4 regions of the Undibacterium sp. 5I2 genome follow, and region 4 is predicted to be linked to each of the others. Evidence: predicted binding sites of a transcription regulator. Region 4 holds the regulator's gene; each other region holds the start of a gene.
What was found. The regulator sigma-54, encoded in region 4, starts transcription at its own class of promoters, with help from an activator protein. The targets are predictions, from matches to a motif close to TGGCANGNAANCTGCTTT.
Positions count from the first base shown of each region.

Region 1: urtA (urea ABC transporter substrate-binding protein) is a predicted target of sigma-54. The motif match lies at 2,406-2,423, and genes of this name have one in related genera.
Region 2: QN359_RS11815 (ammonium transporter) is a predicted target of sigma-54. The motif match lies at 1,149-1,166, and genes of this name have one in related genera.
Region 3: glnA (type I glutamate--ammonia ligase) is a predicted target of sigma-54. The motif match lies at 1,438-1,455, and genes of this name have one in related genera.

Region 1 covers NZ_JASJVS010000019.1:60,913-66,580, forward strand. The annotation lists gene urtB (urea ABC transporter permease subunit UrtB) at 1-980, opposite strand, end outside; gene urtA (urea ABC transporter substrate-binding protein) at 1,112-2,353, opposite strand; gene QN359_RS09050 (FGGY-family carbohydrate kinase) at 2,588-4,150, opposite strand; gene QN359_RS09055 (glycerol-3-phosphate dehydrogenase/oxidase) at 4,179-5,668, opposite strand, start outside.
Region 2 covers NZ_JASJVS010000030.1:606-6,273, forward strand. The annotation lists gene QN359_RS11815 (ammonium transporter) at 1-1,104, opposite strand, end outside; gene QN359_RS11820 (MAPEG family protein) at 1,396-1,788, shown strand; gene QN359_RS11825 (hypothetical protein) at 1,816-2,067, shown strand; gene QN359_RS11830 (GNAT family N-acetyltransferase) at 2,044-2,607, opposite strand; gene QN359_RS11835 (low molecular weight protein-tyrosine-phosphatase) at 2,729-3,220, shown strand; gene QN359_RS11840 (efflux RND transporter periplasmic adaptor subunit) at 3,362-4,531, shown strand; gene QN359_RS11845 (efflux RND transporter permease subunit) at 4,534-5,668, shown strand, end outside.
Region 3 covers NZ_JASJVS010000029.1:40,911-46,578, forward strand. The annotation lists gene QN359_RS11770 (EAL domain-containing protein) at 1-958, opposite strand, end outside; gene glnA (type I glutamate--ammonia ligase) at 1,646-3,061, shown strand; gene QN359_RS11780 (DUF4124 domain-containing protein) at 3,205-3,684, shown strand; gene glnL (nitrogen regulation protein NR(II)) at 3,806-4,885, shown strand; gene ntrC (nitrogen regulation protein NR(I)) at 4,962-5,668, shown strand, end outside.
Region 4 covers NZ_JASJVS010000078.1:5,043-10,710, reverse strand. The annotation lists gene lptC (LPS export ABC transporter periplasmic protein LptC) at 1-164, shown strand, start outside; gene lptA (lipopolysaccharide transport periplasmic protein LptA) at 221-784, shown strand; gene lptB (LPS export ABC transporter ATP-binding protein) at 786-1,538, shown strand; gene QN359_RS18055 (RNA polymerase factor sigma-54) at 1,550-3,028, shown strand; gene hpf (ribosome hibernation-promoting factor, HPF/YfiA family) at 3,142-3,486, shown strand; gene QN359_RS18045 (enoyl-CoA hydratase/isomerase family protein) at 3,605-4,699, shown strand; gene QN359_RS18040 (ABC transporter ATP-binding protein) at 4,753-5,481, opposite strand; gene QN359_RS18035 (branched-chain amino acid ABC transporter ATP-binding protein/permease) at 5,492-5,668, opposite strand, start outside.

The sequences.
Region 1 (5,668 bases), on a different contig from region 4:
AACCAACGGATCACGCTACGCTCAAGCAGCATGCCGATACCACCGGAAACCAAGAAAGCCGCCGGCAGCGCCGCCAGCAAATAAGCATCGAGCGCGCCGGGAAAATAATGACGGAATACCATTTGGCAGACATAGGTGGTGTAAGCACCGATCATCAATAACTCACCATGTGCCATATTGATGATACCCATGAGCCCGAAACTCACCGCCAGCCCCAGTGCCGCCAATAGCAAGACACTGCCGAGCGAGACACCATAAAATAAATTACCAATCAACTCAGTCCAGGCGATGTGACGGTCGATCGCCTGCAAACTCGCCACCGCGGCGATGCGTATCGCGGCCTCAGGCTCACTGTCGCTGCCATCGGCATTTTTTGTCAGCATTTTTTGTAATTGCGGCCGCAAACCGGCATTCGTACTGTTGATCAGCGTTTTGACGGCTGCCAGACGCAAGGCAGCATCGTCCGACTGCAAGTTGGCGGCGGCAATCAATAATTGCAGTTCGGCCCCGACTTGTGGATCTTTCTCTTTGATGTAAGCAGCATTGAGCAGAGGTAGTTGCTCAGGTGTCGCCTGCTTTTGTAAAGCAATCGCCGCCGTCAGACGCTCTGCTTTATTACTGGAAAATAATTGTATGCCCGAGAGTGCACTCTGCAAGGCCCCGCGCAAACGATTATTGAGAGGAATGACATCCGCACCGTCAGGTAGGTTGGCTGTCACGCCGCTACTGAGGTCGGTGGCTTGTTCGCCGACTGCCAGGTACACGGTATCGCCCTTAAAGTACAGTTCCTCTTGATTCAGTGCCCGCAGCGTGGCGGCGGCCTCAGCGCTACCGAGTGCGGCAATGCTGTTGACAGCCGCAATACGTGCATCCGGGTCATCGCCGGCCAGTGCTTTACACAATGCCACATCGAGCTTCGCCTGGGCCTGATAACTGAGCAGCAGGATGCCACAACAGAGCAGTATTTTTCGCAATATCATCAAAGTACAGACCTCGTTTGGGTAGCAGTAAGCTCGGCCAGCATTGCCCCTGCCGCCGCCAGCGGCGACAGGGCAATGCGAAGATGGATCAGATTCACTGCGCGCGGCTACGCACAGCTTGAGCGGCAAAATCAGAGTTTCTGTTTGCCTTCGTTACCAACAATGAAAGGACTCCACGGCTGCGCGCGGATCGCTTCCTTGGTTTTGTAAACCACACTGAACTGGCCATCCGCCTTGATTTCACCGATCATCACCGGCTTGTGCAAATGGTGATTGGTCTTATCCATCACCAACTCAAAGCCAGATGGCGCTTTGAAAGTTTGCCCACCCATCGCGGCGATGACTTTATCGGTATCGGTCGATTTGGCTTTTTCTACCGCCTGCTTCCACATATAGATACCGACGTAGGTGGCTTCCATAGGATCGTTGGTCACGACGGTAGCGGCGTTAGGTAATTTTTGCGCGACCGCGTAGTCTTTCCATTTTTTGATGAAAGCGGTATTGACCGGATTTTTAACCGATTCAAAATAATTCCACGCTGCCAGATGACCGACCAAAGGTTTGGTATCGACACCGCGCAATTCTTCCTCACCGACCGAGAATGCGACGACCGGCACATCGGTCGCTTTCAGACCGGCATTGCCAAGCTCTTTATAGAACGGCACATTGGAGTCACCGTTAATGGTCGAGATCACCGCAGTTTTGCCACCGGCAGCGAATTTTTTGATATTGGCCACGATGGTTTGGTAATCGGAATGACCGAACGGTGTGTAGACTTCATCGATATCGCTGTCTTTCACACCTTTACTGTGCAAGAACGCGCGCAGTATCTTGTTGGTCGTGCGCGGATAAACATAATCGGTGCCGAGCAAGACAAAACGCTTGGCCGCGCCGCCTTCTTTCGACATCAAATATTCCGTAGCAGGAATCGCTTGCTGATTCGGTGCGGCACCAGTGTAAAACACATTTTTTTCCAGCTCTTCGCCTTCATACTGCACTGGATAAAACAATAAACTGTTCAATTCTTTAAATACCGGCAGCACCGACTTGCGCGACACCGAAGTCCAGCAACCGAACACGACCGAAACTTTATCTTGGCCCACCAATTGGCGTGCCTTCTCTGCAAACAGCGGCCAGTTCGAGGCCGGATCGACCACCACCGGTTCGAGTTGTTTGCCAAGTACACCGCCCTTGGCATTGATCTCGGCGATCGTCATCAAAGCAACATCTTTCAACGATGTTTCCGAAATCGCCATCGTCCCCGACAGCGAATGCAAAATACCAACCTTAATCGTGTCGGCGGCGAGTGCCTGCGACATCCAACTTGTGGCGACGGCTAAGGTCAAGGCTTTCAAAACGATACGACGTGTCATGTTTGCTCCAGAGAGTGATTGAATGAAAGGTAAATCCGCTTCCACCTCAGAGATAGCAGTTTGCGTGCCAGCAATGCTCGCAGCAAAAACCAGAGCAGAGATCACTTATTGAACCAAAACAGGGAGAAACCAGCTCGTCATCTCGCCACCGCTACGGAACGGGATTTTTCGGTGCGAAGCTGAGTGAAAAACGTGCACGCTCAGCCAAACAAGCACCTCAGCCCCTGACACTGCTTAAGGCATGCGCGGATAACCGGTGATATCGGCAATCTCCTGATACAAAGGCTGCAAGCGTGCATACATCTTCTGATACACGCGCCGATACAGTGCATCGTAGATGGCGACATGTGCGGCAATCGGCTCAAAGCGTTGACCTACCCGCGTCATAGCCGTCATCGCGCTGTCGAAATCGGCATGCAAGCCCAAACCGACGGCAGCATCGATCGCCGCCCCCAGCGCCGAGGTTTCATAGATATGTGGACGCGTGGTTGGCAAGCCGAAAATATCGGCGGTCAACTGCATGGCCGCATCGCTTTGCGAACCACCACCGGACACGCGCAATTCCGTGATCGCCACACCGCTGCGCTGTTCAATACGCTCCTTCCCTTCGCGCAACGCATACGCCAAGCCTTCGAGTATGGCCCGATACATATGCGCACGCGTATGCACATCACCGAAGCCGATGATCGCTCCCTTGGCCTCGACACCGGGCATCTTGATACCCGGCGTCCAGTACGGCTGCAACATCAGACCCATGGAACCGGGTGGTACGGCATTGACCAAGTCATCAAACAATTCTTCCGCCACCCCACCGCGCAGCGCTGCCTGTGACTGCTCAGGGTGACCGAATTGCTCCTTGAACCAATTGACCATCCAATAACCACGAAAAATCTGCACCTCCGTGCTGTATTGCCCAGGAATGGCGGCCGGATACGGCGGAATGTAAGGCGTCACTTCCAGATAGCGCGCACTGGTCGTATTAATGGTGGCCGTGGTACCGTAGCTGAGACAGCCGATATGCGGCAAGCGACAGCCCGCCCCGATCACCTCGCAAGCCTTATCAGCCGCCGCCGCCACCAAGGGCGTACCGAGCGGGATACCCGTGGCTGCTGCGGCCGCGGCCGTGATCTGCCCGATCAGCGTCCCTGGTGCCGCCAAATCAGGCAAGCTGGCGCGTCGCACCGCCAGCGCCTGCCATTTCCAGTCAAACTTGCCGGCCCATTTCAAGCGCTTATAATCAAATGGCAGATAACCGACTTGCGAACCGATGGAGTCGATGAATTTTCCGCCCAAACGATAATTGAGATAACCGGACAGCATCAGATAATGCGCCGTCTTTTCCCAAATCTCCGGCTGCTGCGCCTTGATCCAGTTGGCCTCGGCCTCGCCACGAAAATAATTGATGGTTGAACTCACACCGGCCAATTTAAACAGGCCGCGCCACAGCACATGCAAGGGCGGCACATCATCGGTGCGACGTTGATCGAGCCAGGTAATGGCTGGGCGCAGCGGCTGACCGGCGGCATCGAGATTAATCACCGTACCGCGCTGCGTCGTCACCGCGACTCCGCGCACCGCCGCCGGCAGCGCACCGCTCTCGGCCCAGAGTAATTGACAAGCACGGCACACCGCCTGCCAATATTCTTCCACATCGTGCTCGGCCCAGCCCGGCTCGGTAGAAAAATAGGCGGTCAACGCCACCTGCGCTTTGGCAACGATATGCCCGTTCAAATCAAATAAAATCGCGCGCACACTTTGCGTACCATTATCGATTGCCAGAATAGTCGCTTGCGTCATAAGGAGAGCTCCACTGGTGTTGGCATGATCATTCCGTCGCAGGCAAAGCGTGACAAGTCTGCCACAACAGCAAATAAGCCGCTACTTCCTGCTCCCAACGAGCATCATCCCACCCCAGTTCCGGCTGACAGATGGCGCGAATACGCGGTAATTGCGCCACACCGCCGCCGCGCAGTAACAAACCGATACGGGTACGCCGCAACAGCAAATCCTCCAGATGGCACACGGCTTCACAGCGCGCCGCCCAACGTAACTCTACCCACAGCGTCAAGGTTCCGGCGATCAGTTCCAGCTCACCAGTCTGTGCCGCCGCCAACACTTGCGCTGCCAAAGCGCCGTAGTGACCGGCCAAACGCGCCGTCTGCGAGGCTGGCAAACCCGGCGGAGCGAAGCATTCAGCACTCACGTCAAACAAAGCCGTATTGCGCCAATCGGGCCGCCAAGCCGGCAACAAGGGGGCTAACTGGCGCAAGGCGTCGAGTGCAATCAAGCGAAACGTGGTCAGCTTGCCGCCGGCAACCGTCAACAAACCGCGCTCCAAGCAAATCGCATGATCACGCGTTTCTTTGGAGGGATCGGCCTTGCCACTGCCGACCACCGGTCTTACTCCGGCATAACTGGCGATGATATCGGCGCGTGTCAGGGCCAGTGCCGGAAACTGAAATGTCAGCGCCACCATCAAATACGCCAGCTCGGCCGCAGTGATGGCCGCCTCCTGCTGCAAATCATCGGTATGATCGACATCGGTCGTTCCAACCAAGGTCGCGCCTTCCCAAGGGTAAATAAAAACCGGCCGACCATCGATAGGATGCATCAGGCTGACAGCCTGCGCTACCGGCAAGCGCCAACTCGGCAGAATCACATGACTACCACGCAGCGGCCGCAAACGCGCTGCTGCACCTTGCTGCGCGCGCAAACGGTCGGCCCAGGCACCGGTGGCATTGATCACCGTCTTGGCTTGCAGTGTCAGCAGCGTACCAGTTTGCGCATCGCGCGCGACCACACCATGGGCACGCTCAGCGGTATACATAATCGACTCGACCGCGACATAATTGAGCGCCGTCGCACCGTAAGCCTGCGCCTGCTGCAACACCCGCAATACCAAGCGAGCATCATCAGTTTTCGCATCGCTGTAACACAAACCGCCCTTAAGACCAGCACGCAAAATATGCGGTGCCAAGCCTAAAAACTCATCGGCGCGAAAATAATGCCGCGCGCGCTGACCGGCCATAGCATCATAAATCGCCAAACCAAGGGAAAACAACCAACGCCCCGGACGACGACCACGGTAATCGGCAAAGGCAAAACTCTGCGGCTCGACCAAACCGCAAGCACCACTCATCAAAGCTTGCCGTTCGCGCACCGAATCGCGCGTGAGAAAAAATCTTCCCTGCTGGATATAACGCAAACCACCATGTACCAGCTTGGATGAGCGACTCGAGGTACCCCAGGCGAAATCACGCTGCTCTAGCAGTAACACTTTCAAACCACGGCGCGCCGCCTCCAGCGTGATGCCGG
Region 2 (5,668 bases), on a different contig from region 4:
CCGTTTCAGCGCGCCGTAAATGACAAAGCCACCGGTCAGCGCAATCGCCACGCCCAAGCCGGTACCGATGAGCTGTGACATAAAACTCACGCCCCCCATACCACCGCAAGCCTTGAGTCCGAAAATACCAGCGGCCAAACCACCCCAGGTGCCGCATAAGCCATGCAAGGGCCAGACCCCGAGGACATCGTCGATCTTCCATTTATTTTGAGTGCGTGCAAACATCGAGACGAAGATGGCACCGGCAATTGCACCGGTGGCGAGTGCGCCGAGCGGATGCATGAGGTCGGATCCGGCACAAACGGCCACCAAGCCGGCCAATGGCCCGTTATACACGTAACCTGGATCGTTTTTTCCCAATACCAAGGCCGCCAGCGTACCGCCGACCATGGCCATGAGAGAATTAAGCGCCACCAAGCCATTCATTTTTTCCAGCGACTGCGCGCTCATGACGTTGAAGCCAAACCAGCCTACCGTCAAGATCCATGCACCGAGCGCCAGAAAGGGTATCGACGAGGGCGGATGCGCGGCTACGGCACCGTTTTTCATATAGCGACCGCTGCGAGCGCCAAGCAGTAAGACGGCTGGCAGGGCGACCCAACCGCCAACTGCATGCACCACCACGGATCCGGCGAAATCGTGGAATTCCGCCGAGAAGCTGGCCTTCAACCAGGCTTGTATGCCAAAACGCTGATTCCAGGCGATGCCTTCATACAGTGGGTAGACGAAACCGACCAGACAGGCGGTGGCGATCAATTGGGGATAAAACTTTGCGCGTTCGGCAATGCCGCCAGAGATGATGGCAGGTACTGCGGCGGCAAAGGTGAGCAAGAAGAAAAATTTGATCAACTCGTAACCATTTTTATTTGCCAGTACCTCGGCAGAGGCGTAGAAATCAACGCCGTAAGCGACGCCATAGCCGATGAAGAAATAGGCTAGCGTTGAAATAGCGAAATCAACCAGAATTTTCACCAGCGCATTCACCTGATTTTTCGACCTGACCGTGCCGAGTTCAAGAAAAGCAAACCCGGCGTGCATCGCTAAGATCATGATTGCGCCAAGTAATACAAAGAGCGCGTCGGCGCCGTTTCTCAGTCCATCCATTTTTATCCCCAATTTAGTGCAACTATGAAATAGAACTGTTCGATTAAGCAAAAACCGTTCCATTCTGGTGCGCATTCGTAATTCCTTGATATTTATGAGGAATATGAAAAAAATATATTTTTTTCGAGGCTGGCGCGCTGAAATGATGCGTTATTACTCCGCATTTTGGTGCGATCGAATAATCTTGCCGTACAGGAAGAGCGCGAATTGAATCGGCTCTTTCAAGCAAAAATTAGCCTGCGAAGAGAAGGATGCTTGCTATGATGGCGGCTCCACTGTGAAAGGAAGACCATGAACATTGCCAACTGGTGCGTACTCAGCGCCTGCTTACTACCGATTGTCACGATTGGTTTAGCCAAGGCCGCCTCAGCGCGGCGCGGCAAGGCTGACGAACTGTATGATAATCATGATCCGCGCAGTTGGAGCAATGCGCTCAAGGGCTGGCAACAACGTGCGAATGCCGCGCAGAATAACGGCTGGGAAGCCTTGCCCTTGTTTTGTGCGGCAGTGATTTTGGCGCAGCAAGGGCATGCCGAGCAAGCGCGCGTCGATCAGTTGGCGATGCTGTTTATCGGTTTGCGCATCGTCTATATCGCGGCGTATCTGGCGAATCTGGCGACACTACGCACCCTGCTCTTTAGTGCAGGCATATCTACCTCGATCGCAATCTTGCTGCTGTCTTGAGCGCGGACCTGCCGCCGGAGAGCTATGATGAACCCCGATGAGGCACAACAGTTGTTGCTCGGCTTACTGCCCTCCCCAGCCTATCTGTTCGGGGCTATCGTGTTTGGCATCATCGGTTACGCCGCCTACCGTTTCGGTAAAACCCACGCGCACAGCAAAATCAAGTGGACTGGCGTGGCCCTGATGTTCTATCCCTACCTCAGCGGCAGCGATACCGGCTGGCTCTACGCCATCGGCAGCGCGCTGTGTGTTGCTTTATGGGTGTTCCGGCGTCAGTGATTTTTCCAACACATCAAATTCCAGATGCTCAACGAGCATGCTTTCTTTGGCATTGTGTGGAAACGGCAGGGTGCGCCCGGTACGGACATAGCCACGCCGCTGGTAGTAGGCGATCAGTTCGGGACGGATGCTGATGACAGTCATCCACACCGTTTCGGCTTGCCACAATTGACGCGCATGCTGTTCGGCCGCGTGCATGAAATATTTGCCTAAGCCTTGGCCTTGCAAACCGGGACGCACGACGAACATACCTAAGTAGGCCGAGCTACGGTCTTTTTTCAATTGCACGCACGCGATCAGCTCGCTGTCGCGTACACATAACAAAATAAGAGAATCGGCGGCGGCCACCAAATCGAGCACCTCGGGTGCCAAGATGCGTGGGCCAGCCAGTAAATCGGCTTCGGTGGTCCAGCCTTGACGGCTGCTGTCGCCGCGGTAAGCGCTGTTGACCAGCGTGGCGATGGCAGTGGCATCGGCCGCCGTAGCGGGCCGCAAGGTACAGGGAAAAGGGGCACTGGCCGTAGCGCTGAAAGTCATCATCGAGGGAACTCAAAATAGGAACGAGGGCATCATAACACGGCCCGATTTATCGATTTTTGACATTTCATTTCAGTTGTCACGTGTAAGATAAACTACCGGAACTTATAGCCGCCATCCCGACATGCATGCCATTACCTCGATACTGTTCGTTTGCACAGGCAACATTTGCCGGTCGCCAACAGCAGAAGCTATCCTACGCGCCAAGCTCGAAGTGGCCGGCTTAGGTCAGCGTTTACATATCGATTCGGCCGGCACACATCTGCAACATATCGGCGAAGCGCCCGATTCGCGCTCACAACATTTTGCCTTGCTGCGCTCTTATGATTTACAACACCTCCGAGCACGGCAAATCAAGGCCGACGATTTTGCCAGCTTCGATTTACTACTGGCAATGGACAAACACAATTTGGCATTGTTAGAAGCGGCCTGTCCGCTGCCGCATCGTCATAAAGTGGCCTTGTTCATGAACTATGCGATCACCACCGAGGCGGACGAAGTGCCCGATCCATATTATGGCGGTGCCGCAGGATTCGAACAGGTGCTCGACTACATAGAAGATGCTGCCGCAGGCTTACTGGCCACTTTACTGGCAGAGCAGTCGCTCGATTGCTGACACACGGCTGACCGTTCATCCCTCAAATTTTGCGTTTCATCCACAAATAGTGCAACTTTGGCATTTACCGCTTGTCCAAGTCGGCTAGCTGCGGAATACTGCTGGATTCGTCTATCCCTGTGCCTTTCAACCGGATTTGCCATGTTACCTAAATTACTCTTCATCGCCGCCATCGGTGCGTCCTTGGTCGGCTGTAGCAATCAAAAAGATGCTGAGGCGACAAAATCGCCCATGCCAGTTGCGGCCACGGCTGGGCAGGGGGGAAATAAGACGACGCCAGCGCTGCTGATCGCTCCCGAAGATGTGTTTATCGTCAGCAGCAATGAAATCAACTCCGGCCCGGTGATTACCGGTTCGGTACAGCCGGAACGCAAAGCCGATCTGCGTGCGGAAGTACAAGCCATCGTGCTGCAGGTGTTGAAAGAGAACGGCGACGGCGTCAAGCGCGGCGATGTGCTGGTCAGATTGGATGAAACGGCGATCCGCGATAACCTCAATTCGGCCGAAGACAATGCCCGCAGCGCCACGCTGGCGATGGATCAGGCCGACCGCTCGCTGCAAAGGCTCAAGACGCTGCGTGCCTCGGGCATGACCTCATTGCAAGCGCTCGATGATGCCGAGCTCAAAGTCGACGCGGCGCGCAGCGAAGTATCGGCCGCCCGCGCCCGCGCTACCACGGCACGCCAACAATTACAGCGCACGGTGGTGCGCGCGCCGTTTGACGGCGTGGTCAGTGAACGCAAAGTCTCGGCGGGAGACACGGCAACGCTGGGCAAGGAATTAGTGAAAGTGATCGATCCGACCAGCATGCGCTTCGTTGGCAATGTGTCGGCTGATAAGATTGCCATCGTTAAAGTTGGACAAGTGGTGAGTTTCCGTATCAATGGTTATACCGGTCAAGAATTTCATGGCAAAGTGACGCGGGTCGATCCGGCGGCCAACGATGTCACGCGTCAGGTCGAGGTACAAGTCGGTTTTATCGATGCCAACCAACCGCGTGTGGCCGGTTTGTTTGCCGAAGGCGTAATCGAAGCCAGTACGGTGAATGCCTTGACGCTGCCGGAAGCGGCCTTGGTGCGCGCCGGTGATCAGGTCTATGTCTGGCGCGTTGCCGGCACGATACTCAAACGGGTCGACGTCGTGCTCGGCAAACGCGAGCAACGCAGCGGTAATTATGAGGTGCGCAGCGGTTTGGCACCGGGGGATGTGCTGATGCGTAGTCCGAACTCGGGCTTTCACGATGCCCAGACGATTACCCGGGTAGCAGCCAATAAAGCGGCACCGGTGGCACCTGCTGTGCGAGGAAATTAATCATGTTTTTATCTGATTTCAGTATCAAGCGGCCGGTCGCGACGATTGTCATGATCATCGCGCTCATGGCCATGGGCTTACTGGCCTTGAGTAAATTACGCGTGAATCAAAATCCCGATGTGGAAGTACCGGGTTTGTCGGTCATCATTAATTTTCCTGGTGCCTCGCCCGATACGGTGGAACGCGAAATCATTAATCGTTTGGAAAAATCTTTACTCAGTGTGCAGGGCGTGACCGAGCTCAATGCCTCGGCCAATGAAGGCGTGGCGCAGTTCGATATCATGTTCAATTTTAAAAAGAATATGATCGAAGCCTCGGATGAGGTACGCAATGTGATCTCCAGCGTGCGCTACAAAATGCCGACCGAAATGCGCGAACCGGTTATCCAGCGTTGGGACCCGGCGGCCCAGCCGATTTTAAATATGGCTTTGTCGTCGAAAACTTTAAGCCATGCGGAAATTTCGCGCTTAGCCGAAGACAAGCTGGCCGACCGCTTGCGTGGCATATCAGGGGTGGCGACGGTGCGCGTGAACGGCTCGCTCAAACGTGAGTTGTCGGTATTGCTGCGGGCCGAAAAATTGCGCGAATATAATGTGTCGGTCAGCGATGTAGTGAACGCCTTGCGCAATCAAAATACCAATGCGCCGGTGGGTAAGCTGCGCGGAAACTTGGATGAAGAGAGTATCCGTCTGGTAGGCCGAATCGAGTCGCCCGATGAATTTCAAAGTGTGGTGGTCAAACGCAATGGCGAGCAAATCGTGCGCTTGGCGCAGGTGGCGACGATAGCCGATGGCTTCGCTGATCTGGACAGTTTATCTATCCGTAGCGGTAAACCCAACGTCGGCATGCAGATCACCAAGTCGCGCGATGCCAGTACGGTTTCGGTGGCCAAGGCAGTGCATAAATTGGTCAAGGAAATCAATCACGAGTTCGAGCAAACTCATCCCGGTACGCTGTTGGAAGTGACACGCGATGGCGGCGAGGAAGCGCAAAGCAGCCTCGATAATGTGATCGATTCGCTGGTGCTTGGCGCTTGTCTGACCATTTTTGTGGTGTACGCTTTTCTCAACTCATGGCGCTCTACCCTGATCACCGCGCTCAGTCTGCCGACCTCGGTGGTGGCAGCATTCATCGCGG
Region 3 (5,668 bases), on a different contig from region 4:
CGGTACGCGAAATCATTTGCGCCCGGCACAGATCGGATTCGCGCAGCGCCAGCTCGGCGGTGCGGTCGGTAATCGTTTTTTCCATGCGGCGCTGCTGTATGCGCGCCTCTAACACCAGTCTTACCAAGGCCGCCAGCAGCAAGGCGAACAACAGTGCCGCGCCGATTTGCCCAGCCTGTACCCATCCCTCAGCCTTGCTGCCGGCACTCATCACATCCAAGGTCCAGATACTGTTCGGCAGGTTCAAGGTTTGCCGCGCAATATACTGTGCTTGGTAGGCTTTGCTTTGATCGATTATCTGAGGCAGGCCGGTGCCGGGATTATTGCGCCACAATTGATATTCATGACCACGCGCAGCGAGCGCAGCCAGTCCGGTTTTTTTCAACAATTCAGGCACTGAAATCACCACCGTTACCAGGCCCCAGAATTTTCTCTCGCCATGTTCGAGGTTCAAAAACACTGGTAAGCGTCCGACCACACCGACATCGCCGCGTGACAGCGTGAACGGGCCGGCCAGGCTCAATTGACCGGTATTTTTTGCCAGTTGGGCTTCTGCTCCACGTAGCGGATCGGTCAACAGGTTAATGCCCAAGCCGATCGTGCGCCAAGCGCTCGGTACGACTTCGCGCGTAATGCCATCGGGTGCCAGATAAAATGCCAAAATATCGGGTTGATAAACCAAGATCCGGCTGGCGAAGCTCTCGAAATTCGTCACCATACCATGTTGTTCATGCACCAGCGCCGCGACCGCATAGGTGGCCGACAGGGCTTGCATGATCTTATGTTCCAGTGCGCGCGCCTGCAGGGTGGCCAATTCATTGGTGCTTGCCAGCGCTTCGTTCTGTCGTGCTTGGTTTAATTGCTCGATCAGGTGCAGACCAACTGCCGATGCGCCGCAAAAAACCAGTGCGGCGCAAAACAGCGGGTTGGTGACAAACTGACGAAAGAATCGCGGCATGATAAGAGTAGGGAAAGCGAAATGATGAAAGTCACACGAACTTAATCCACGTTTTTTATGGTTCTATTTGCAATAAAACCGCATGGCAGTGTATCTTTGAGGGCAATGCAGAACAGTGTCTCAACGATAGCTAACAGCTAAATGCGAGTCAATCTCATTATTACCCTATTCAGACAGTAGCTGATGTGGATCAATGAACACATAAAAATTAATTTTAATATAATTATGTATCTTTGGGGAAACTTAGATGTCCAATTCGAGGATGGGCTATCGATTTATTGGTGCGCACCAAAAAAAGGAGTTTTTCCAGATAAAATTTGTTTTCGCACCAAATAAATGCGCAAAGAGCAAAGTTGCACTATCTTGGTGCTCTGCTGTGGTGCTTGCCAATATGCAGTGGTGCAATCATCCTTGCATGAAACAGTATGCAAAACAAGGATTTAGCAAAAACTGTATTTGTTTATGCGCAGACCGGAAGGTGGCATAGTTTCTGCTATCATCCTTAATTGAGTTCAGCCCTCAGATCCATGCCGGTGCTGCAGCGCAGGTTTTCTCCTGCGCGCTTGCGGTACCGTGATGCCAGAGGCCGGGCTCGGCTTTTTTTCCTATCAGGTGCGTAGTTTATTGCGCCTACCTTGGTATGACTTATTTCCGAATTTATTTTTAGCGCTACTTGAGGAGTTTCACATGGCAATGACAGCCGCAGAAGTCTTGAAAATGGCGAAAGACAACGAAGTAAAATTCGTTGATTTTCGCTTTGCTGATACACGAGGCAAAGAACAGCACGTAACTGTTCCAGTTTCTCAGTTCGATATGGATAAATTCGAATCCGGTCACGCATTCGACGGTTCCTCCATCGCTGGCTGGAAAGGCATTGAAGCTTCCGATATGTTGTTGATGCCGGATCCGAATACCGCCAACATCGATCCATTCATGGAAGAAACCACATTGTTCATGCAATGTGACGTGATCGAGCCATCCGATGGCAAAGGTTACGACCGTGATCCACGTTCCATCGCCAAACGCGCTGAAGCGTATTTGAAATCCTCCGGTATCGGTGACACTGCTTACTTCGGTCCAGAACCAGAATTCTTCATTTTCGACGGCGTCCGTTGGAAAGTCGATATGTCTGGCTGTTTCGTCAAGATTGATTCCAATGAAGCATCGTGGAGCAGTGGCGAAAAAATCGAAGGCGGCAACACCGGTCATCGTCCGGTGGTCAAAGGCGGTTACTTCCCAGTTCCACCAGTCGACAGCTTCCAAGACATGCGTTCGGAAATGTGCCTGATCCTCGAATCGCTCGGCATCCCTGTCGAAGTGCATCACCATGAAGTCGCTGGTGCCGGTCAAAATGAAATCGGTACTAAATTTTCGACCCTGGTAGAACGCGCCGACTGGACACAAAATCTGAAATATGTAGTCTGGAATGTCGCTCACACCTATGGTAAAACAGCGACGTTCATGCCTAAGCCTATCGTTGGCGACAACGGTTCGGGTATGCATGTGCATCAATCGATCTGGAAAGACGGTAAAAATCTGTTCGCTGGCGACGGCTATGCCGGTCTGTCCGACTTCGCACTGTATTACATCGGCGGCATCATCAAGCATGCCAAAGCACTCAATGCGATCACCAATCCAGGTACCAACTCGTACAAACGTTTGGTTCCAGGCTATGAAGCACCGGTTAAATTGGCTTACTCGGCACGTAACCGTTCGGCTTCCATCCGTATTCCTTACGTTGCCAACCCTAAAGGTCGTCGCGTCGAAGCGCGCTTCCCAGATCCACTGGCTAACCCATACCTGTGCTTCTCCGCACTGATGATGGCGGGTCTTGACGGTGTTCAAAACAAGATCCATCCAGGCGAAGCTGCCACGAAAGATCTTTACCATTTGCCACCAGAAGAAGACGCCTTGATCCCGACCGTGTGTTCTTCCCTCGAAGAAGCGCTCGAATCGCTCAACAATGACCGCGAATTCTTGACGCGTGGTGGTGTTTTCAGCGACAGCATGATCGATGCTTACATCGAATTGAAAATGCAAGACGTACAACGCATGCGCATGACAACCCATCCGGTTGAATTCGACATGTACTACTCTCTGTAAGAGTAGGAAATTAAAAAAAGCGGGGGCAACCCCGCTTTTTTTACGTCTACACACCCCGGCAATTGTTACCGCTGGTAAGCTTGAATTGTGTGCGGACGCCGCTTGACATACACTAGCAGTCTGTTTCTGACTATTGATTGAATATGAAGCGATTATTGACCGGCATTATTGTTTTGCTCACCATGGAAGGCATCGCACATGCGCAGACCGAAGTGTTTCTGTGCGTAGACGATACGGGTAAGAAAGAATATAAAAACACCGGTACCACTAAAGGCTGTCGTCGTATCGATCTGCCTGGCATTACCGTCGTGCCGGCACCGCCGCCAATTAAAAAGAGTCAGGCCAAATCGGCTTCCAGCCCGGCTGACTTCCCTAAAGTGGATGAAGGCACGCAAAAAGCCCGCGACTCAGACCGTAAACAGATACTGCAAGACGAGCTTAAAGCTGAACAGCTCAAGCTGACAGGGCTCAAAAAAGACTACAACAATGGCGAACCCGAGCGTCTCGGCAGTGAACGTAACTTCGCCAAATACCAAGAACGCACCATTATGATGAAAGATAATGTCAGTCGCACCGAAAAGAACGTCGAAGCGCTGCAGCGTGAATTGAATAATTTAAAATAGTACTGAGGTAGTAAGGAAATACCAGTCCCGCGCGCATAGCCATGCGCTGTTAGTGGGCATGATGTTTGCGTAAGGTCGCTGTATGCGGCCTTTTTTCATAGGCGGTTCCTTTTTTTTTGTGATGACATTGAAAAATCTTGATTCCTCCTTCAGTGGTCTCGACCTGCTGACCTCCGCCGTCCTCGTGCTCAATGCCGAAGGCGGAATAGTCTTTGCCAACGCCGCTGCCGAAAGCTTGCTCGACAGCTCGCTCAAAGCCCTGAGCCAACAAAAATTGACTGACTTATTCCCCAATTGTGAAGAGTTCTTGCAAGTGTTTCAGCAAGCTCGTGAACACCAATTTGCCGATAAACGCCAAGATCTGACGCTCGAGCGTCCCGGTCGCGATGCCTTACACGTGCACAGCATCGTCACCGCGCTCGACAGCGAAGAAGTGCCAGTACTCATAGAGTTACGCGAAAATGTACAGCAATTGAAGCTTGATCGTGAAGAACGCATGCTCGATCAAAGCAAGGCCAATAAAGAATTGATCCGTAATCTCGCGCATGAAATCAAAAACCCACTCGGTGGCATACGCGGTGCGGCGCAATTGTTGGAAATGGAATTGCCTGAGCGGCAGCTCAAAGAGTTACGCGAATATACCCAAGTCATCATCAAAGAAGCCGATCGCCTGCAAACCTTGGTCGACCGTTTGTTGGCACCGCACCGGCGCCCGCACATCGTTGGTGATGTCAATATCCATGAAGTATGCGAGCGGGTGCGCAGCTTGATCGTGGCAGAATTCCCGCAGGGCCTGAGAATCGAACGCGATTACGACTTATCGATTCCGGAATTTCGCGGCGATAAAGAGCAATTGATCCAATCCGTACTCAATATCGCCCACAATGCGGCGCAAGCCTTGGCTGAGCGTATCCGCGACGGCGACGCCACGCTCACCTTCAAGACGCGCGTGCTGCGCCAGATCACGCTGGCCAAGGTGCGTTACAGGCTGGCATTAGACTTGCATATCATTGATAACGGACCTGGAATTCCGCCTGAGATTCGCAACCGCATTTTTTATCCTTTAGTTTCGGGGCGCGATGGTGGCAGTGGACTGGGCCTCACTTTGGCGCAGACCTTTGTTGACCAGCATATGGGTGTGATCGAATGCGAAAGCCGGCCCGGCTTGACCGATTTCAGAATCCTGATCCCGCTGCCTTAAAAGAAGCGTGGGAAAGTGGAGGGTGCCACAAGCGCCGTCATTGAATGAATGATGTAAAAACAGAAGATAAGACACTATGAAACCAATCTGGATAGTCGACGACGATGATTCAATACGCTGGGTAATTGAAAAAGCCTTGGCGCGTGAAAACCTCGTCACCAAAAGCTTTACCAATGCACGCGACGCCATGAATGCCTTGCAAACCGATACGCCGCAAGTCTTGGTTTCCGATATACGCATGCATGGTGCTTCCGGTTTGGAATTGCTACAGACCGTCAAAGCCAAGCATCCTGGCCTGCCGGTCATCATCATGACCGCATTTTCCGATCTCGATTCGGCAGTTGCTGCATTTCAGGGCGGTGCCTTCGAATACTTGGCCAAACCCTTTGATCTCGATAAAGCGGTCGAACTGATACGGCGTGCGCTCGATGAAAGCTTGCGCGAATCGAGTGTCGAGCAAACCATTTCCGAAACCCCCGAAATACTCGGTCAGGCCCCGGCGATGCAGGATGTGTTTCGCGCCATCGGCCGCTTGTCGCAATCGAATGTCACCGTACTCATCACCGGCGAATCCGGCAGTGGTAAAGAATTGGTTGCCCGTGCCCTGCATAAGCACAGTCCGCGCACGGCACAACCGTTCATCGCGCTGAATACCGCGGCGATTCCGAAAGACTTGCTCGAATCCGAACTGTTCGGTCACGAGCGTGGTGCCTTTACCGGTGCCCAGACCACCCGACGTGGCCGCTTTGAGCAAGCCGAAGGCGGTACTCTGTTTCTCGATGA
Region 4 (5,668 bases):
TGTTGATACCGGATGATGATGTGATCCAATCGGATCGCGCCGTTACGCTGCTGAGTAAAAACACAGAAACTCATGCGGTCGGCATGTTTGCCAATAACAGCAGCCAGCAATTGGAATTATTAAGTAAAGTCCACTCGCGCATTAAGAAACGCAGCAACAATTAACACCGCCACCATGGTTTTAAGTGTCTGCAATATTGAATTTTTAGAAAGTACCCCGTATGCCAAGCATCCTCACTCTGCGTATGATGACAACGGCACTGCTGGCCACGCTGGTCGGCACCCTGTTGCCCTCGGCCCACGCTGAAAAAGCCGATAGCCAAAAAGAAATGGTTATCGAAGCGGAACATTTAGTCAGCGAAGGCAAGAGCAACACCAATACATTTACCGGCGACGTCGTCATCACCCGCGGCACCTTATTAGTCAAGGCCGAACGCGCGGTAGCGGTGAAAGCGGCCGATGAGTTTCAGCATATCAATCTGTTCGCCAAACCCGGTGCCAAAATACATTTCCGCCAGAAACGCGATGGCGGTGCCGATTTATGGGTCGAGGGCGAAGCCGAAAAAGCGGAATATGATGAGAAAACCGAATTCGTTAAATTTATTTCCAAGGCCCATGTGCGCTATCTCGACGGCAAGCGCGTCACCGATGAGCAGGAAGGCGAGTTTCTTTCCTATGATAGTAAAAATGATGTCTTCGTCGGCAGCAATTCGAGCAACGGTACCCAGGTCAACGGTGGCGGCCGTATCAAAATGACGATACAACCGAAAAATCAGGCGAACTGACATGAGCGAACAACAAAGTACCTTGATGGTCAAAGGCTTGCAAAAACGTTACGGTGCGCGCCAAGTAGTGCGCGATGTTTCGCTGCTCGTCAAAAGCGGTGAAGTGGTCGGGCTGTTGGGCCCGAATGGTGCCGGAAAAACCACCTCGTTTTATATGATCGTCGGCTTGGTTCCATCGGATGCGGGTGAAATCAAAATCGACGGCGTCGACGTCTCCCATTTACCTATCCATCGGCGCGCCGTGCTCGGCTTGTCTTACTTGCCACAGGAAGCCTCGGTGTTTCGTAAGTTGACGGTGGAAGAAAATATACGCGCCGTATTGGAGTTACAAAAAAGCAAAGATGGAAAATATTTAAGCGAAAAAAAAATCAGCGCTCGTCTCAATGCTTTGTTGGCTGACTTGCAAATTGAACAAATTCGCGATAGCCAAGCCATGGCGCTGTCGGGCGGCGAACGGCGACGCGTAGAAATCGCCCGGGCGCTGGCGACCAACCCACGTTTCGTGCTGCTCGATGAACCGTTCGCCGGTGTCGATCCGATTGCTGTCATCGAAATTCAGCGCATCGTCGGCTTTCTCAAAGAGCGCGGCATCGGCGTCTTGATCACCGATCACAATGTGCGTGAAACTCTGGGCATTTGTGACCACGCCTACATCATCAACCAAGGTGCCGTGCTGGCCAGCGGCAAACCGGACGACATCATCCAAAATGAGTCAGTGCGTCGGGTTTATTTGGGAGAACATTTCCGCATGTGACGGGAAGAATCATGAAACAAAGCCTGCAACTTCGTACCTCCCAGCACTTGGCATTGACACCACAATTACAGCAATCGATACGCTTGCTGCAATTGTCAACCTTGGAGCTGCATCAGGAACTGGAAAATCTGCTGCTCGAGAATCCACTGCTCGAGCGCGTCGACGACCCGCTCGAGCACGCCGTGCGTTTGTTGGCCGACGGTGCCATCAACAGCGCCAGCAGCACGCCTGATGCCGGCATGGAAACAGCGTTGCCGCAGGAAGCCGCCAGTGCCAGCACAGAAGCAGTGGCCGAGATCGAGGTGCCGATCAATGACAGCGTCAGTGCCGCTCAAGATGACTGGAGCGATGTCGCACCCGGCCAGCGCAACGATGATGACGATGAAGGCTTTCGTCAACTCGAAGCCAGTCATATCAGCCTGCGCGAACACTTGCTCGAACAAATGCGTCTGAGCTTGCGTATTCCGCGCGACTTGGCCTTGGTCGAATTGATCATCGATGCCATCGATGATCATGGCTACCTGACTGAGACGCTCGATGAAATTCATGCCAGCTTGCCGCTGGAATTATGCGTCGAAGCCGAAGAGTTGTCATTTGCATTATGTATGGTGCAGAGCTTCGATCCACCCGGCGTCGGTGCGCGTCACGTGGCCGAATGTTTGGCCCTGCAAATCAAACGCTTGCCGCAGATCGCCTTCGTCACGCGGCGACTGGCGCTGGCAATTATAGAAACACAACTGCCGCTGTTCGCCCAGCGCGATTTCGGCAAACTCAAAAAAATCTTCGATTGCGATGATGAAGACTTACGCGAAGCGCAAACCGTGATCCGCATGTGCCAACCACGTCCAGGCAGCAGCTTTGCGCTCAACAGTTCCGACTATGTGGCACCGGACGTGATCGTCAAAAAATCAGCCAATGGCTGGCAAGTTTTACTCAATCAAGACGTGATGCCCAAGCTGCGGGTGAACAATATGTATGCCAATATCATGCGCCAAAATCGCGGTGATACCTGTATGGCACCGCAGTTGCAAGAAGCACGTTGGTTGATCAAAAATATGCGTCAACGTTTCGAAACAATTTTGCGTGTCGCCCAAGCGATAGTGGAAAGACAACGGAACTTTTTCACCCACGGTGCCGTTGCCATGCGACCCCTTGTGTTGCGCGAAATAGCTGATACACTAGGTCTACACGAGAGCACTATTTCTCGTGTAACAACGCAAAAATACATGCTCACCCCGCATGGTATGTTTGAGTTGAAGTATTTTTTCGGCAGTCATGTAGCGACGGAAACCGGCGGCGAAGCTTCATCCACCGCGATCCGCGCACTCATCAAGCAATTGATAGGAGCAGAAGACCAGAAAAGCCCACTCTCTGACAGTAAAATCGCAGACATGCTGGGTGAACAGGGTATGGTGATTGCTCGGCGTACCGTTGCAAAATACCGTGAAGCTCTGAAAATCCCCCCGGTCAGTATGCGTAAATGTTTTTAAACAGACCTTGAAATCACGTTTTACATTGCTATATATAATTTAGCTCGAACGCATCTTTTCAATGAGCTGAAGATAGATCACCCTAGCAAGTACCATCATCATAGGAGCGTAGTATGAATCTCACCATCAGTGGACATCACGTCGAAGTAACTCCTGCAATTCGTGAATACGTACATACCAAACTTGAGCGTGTCCGGCGACATTTTGATCAAGTTATTGATATCGCTGTCATTCTGACTGTCGATAAGCTCCGCGAAAAAGAGAAGTGCCATAAGGCCGATATTAATCTGCACATCAGCGGTAAAGACATCCACGTTGAAAGCCTGGCACATGACTTGTACGCAGCCATCGATGCCCTCATCGACAAGCTCGATCGGCAAGTCATCAAACACAAAGATAAGATTCAGGAACACCCACATGAAGCGATCAAGCATATGCCTGATCCCGCGTCGGCGTAATTGATCTGACTCTTACTCTGTGAAAGTAAAAAGGACGCCTCAGCGTCCTTTTTTCATCTGCATGCCACCAGCCCGGGACACCGGCTAAAATACACTTTTCCCTTTGAGCGGTCATATCATGAGCGAACACATTCTCACCTCGGTCAACAATCAGATTGCCTACCTTTGCATGGACCGTCCGGCCGCGCTCAATTCGCTCTCACTGGAAATGGTCCGCACCCTCAGCGCACAGTTGCTGGCCTGGCGTGAGGATACCAGCATTCGCGCCGTAGTCATCCACAGCAGCGCAGAGAAAGCCTTCTGTGCTGGTGGTGACATCCGCTTTTTTTATGAAGTCGGCAGCGTCGGCCCGGTCGGCGGCAGCGCCCTCTTGGAAGATTTTTTCAGCGAAGAATACGCGCTCAATCATTTGATTCATTTCTACCCTAAGCCCTACATCGCCATCATGAATGGCGTGGTCATGGGTGGCGGCATGGGTGTTGCTCAAGCCGGCCCGGCATGCCGCCTGCGCATCGTCACCGAGCGCACCAAGATGGCTATGCCGGAAGTAAATATCGGTTTATTCCCCGATGTCGGCGGTGGCTATTTCCTGTCGCGTTGCCCCGGTCAAATCGGTACTTACCTTGGCCTGTCCGGCGACATCATCACTGCCGCCGATGCCCTGTATGCCGACCTGGCCGATGTCTTCGTCCCAACCGCCGAATTGCCAGCACTGTTCGAGTTGCTGGCGCACAGCGATGCGCTCGATCTGCGCGCAGCCATACGTGAATTTGCCGCGCCATTCGCGCAACAAGCGCGGCCAGAGGCGAGCATGTTGGCGCGTGAACGGGCGCTGATCGATAGGCATTTCAGCGCAGCCAGCGTGCCAGACATCGTTACGACACTGAGCGCTGACGTCGCCGAATTCGCACAAAAAACCGCCGCCAATATGGCCAAACGTTCGCCGCTGCTGATGTGCGTGACGCGCGAACAACTGCGCCGCAGCGCCGGCATGACGGTATCCGATTGCTTGCGCATGGAACGCGGCATGGTGCGCCACTGTTTCACGCATGGCGAAGTACTCGAAGGGATACGCGCGTTGGTGGTGGAAAAAGACCATGCGCCGCAATGGCGACCGGCACAACTGAGCGAGGTCAGCAAGGCCATGGTGCAGGATTTTTTTGCGCCGGCGTGGCCCGACTATGCACATCCGCTGCGCGAGTTGCGCGGTTGACGATTGATTAAAAAAAGGGCAGCTGCAGCTGCCCCTTTTTCTATCCTGATAACTCAGTGCGCAGCACCGCCACCGAGATACGCGGCTTGTACCGCCGGATCATTCTGTAACTTGGCCGCCGGCCCATGTACCGAGATGCGACCGTTTTCCAGCACATAACCGTAGTCAGCCACCGCCAAGGCGGCAGCGGCGAACTGCTCGACCAGCAGCATGGTGATGCCTTCCTTCTTGAGCCGAGAAATGATGCGAAACACTTCATCGACCAAGATCGGTGCCAAGCCCATCGACGGTTCATCGAGCAAAATCACTTCGGGGTTGAGCATCACTGCGCGCGCCATCGCCAGCATTTGCTGTTCGCCGCCCGACAAGGTGCCGGCCAATTGATTGCGCCGCTCGCGCAAACGGGGAAACAACTCCATCGCTTTTTGCAAATCGCTGTCGATATCGCCGCGGGTGCGCGCATTGGTAAAGCGCGGAAACGCTCCCAATAATAAATTATCGGTCACGCTCATGGTCGAAAACACCCGCCGGCCTTCCGGCGAATGGGCCAAACCGGCACGTGCGATACGATGTGAATCGAGCCCGGTAATATCGTTACCGGCCAAACGCACGGTGCCCTCTTTCGGTTTCAACATGCCCGAAATGGCGCGCATGGTGGTGGTTTTTCCGGCACCGTTAGAGCCGATCAAGGTCACCACTTTGCCCTTCGGGACTTCGATGGAAATGCCATGCAATACTTGCACCTTGCCGTAGGCCGCGTGTAAATTTGAAATACTCAGCATACTGTTCTCCTTAGGCGCTGGCCGCGTTGGTGGCCGCAGCGAGATCGTCGCTGACACTGCCGCCGAGATAAGCCTCGATGACTTTCGGGTCGGCCTGCACATCGGCCGGCTTTCCTTCGCAAATTTTCTGACCAAAATCGAGCACCGTCACGGTGTCGCAGATCGACATCACCACATCCATATGATG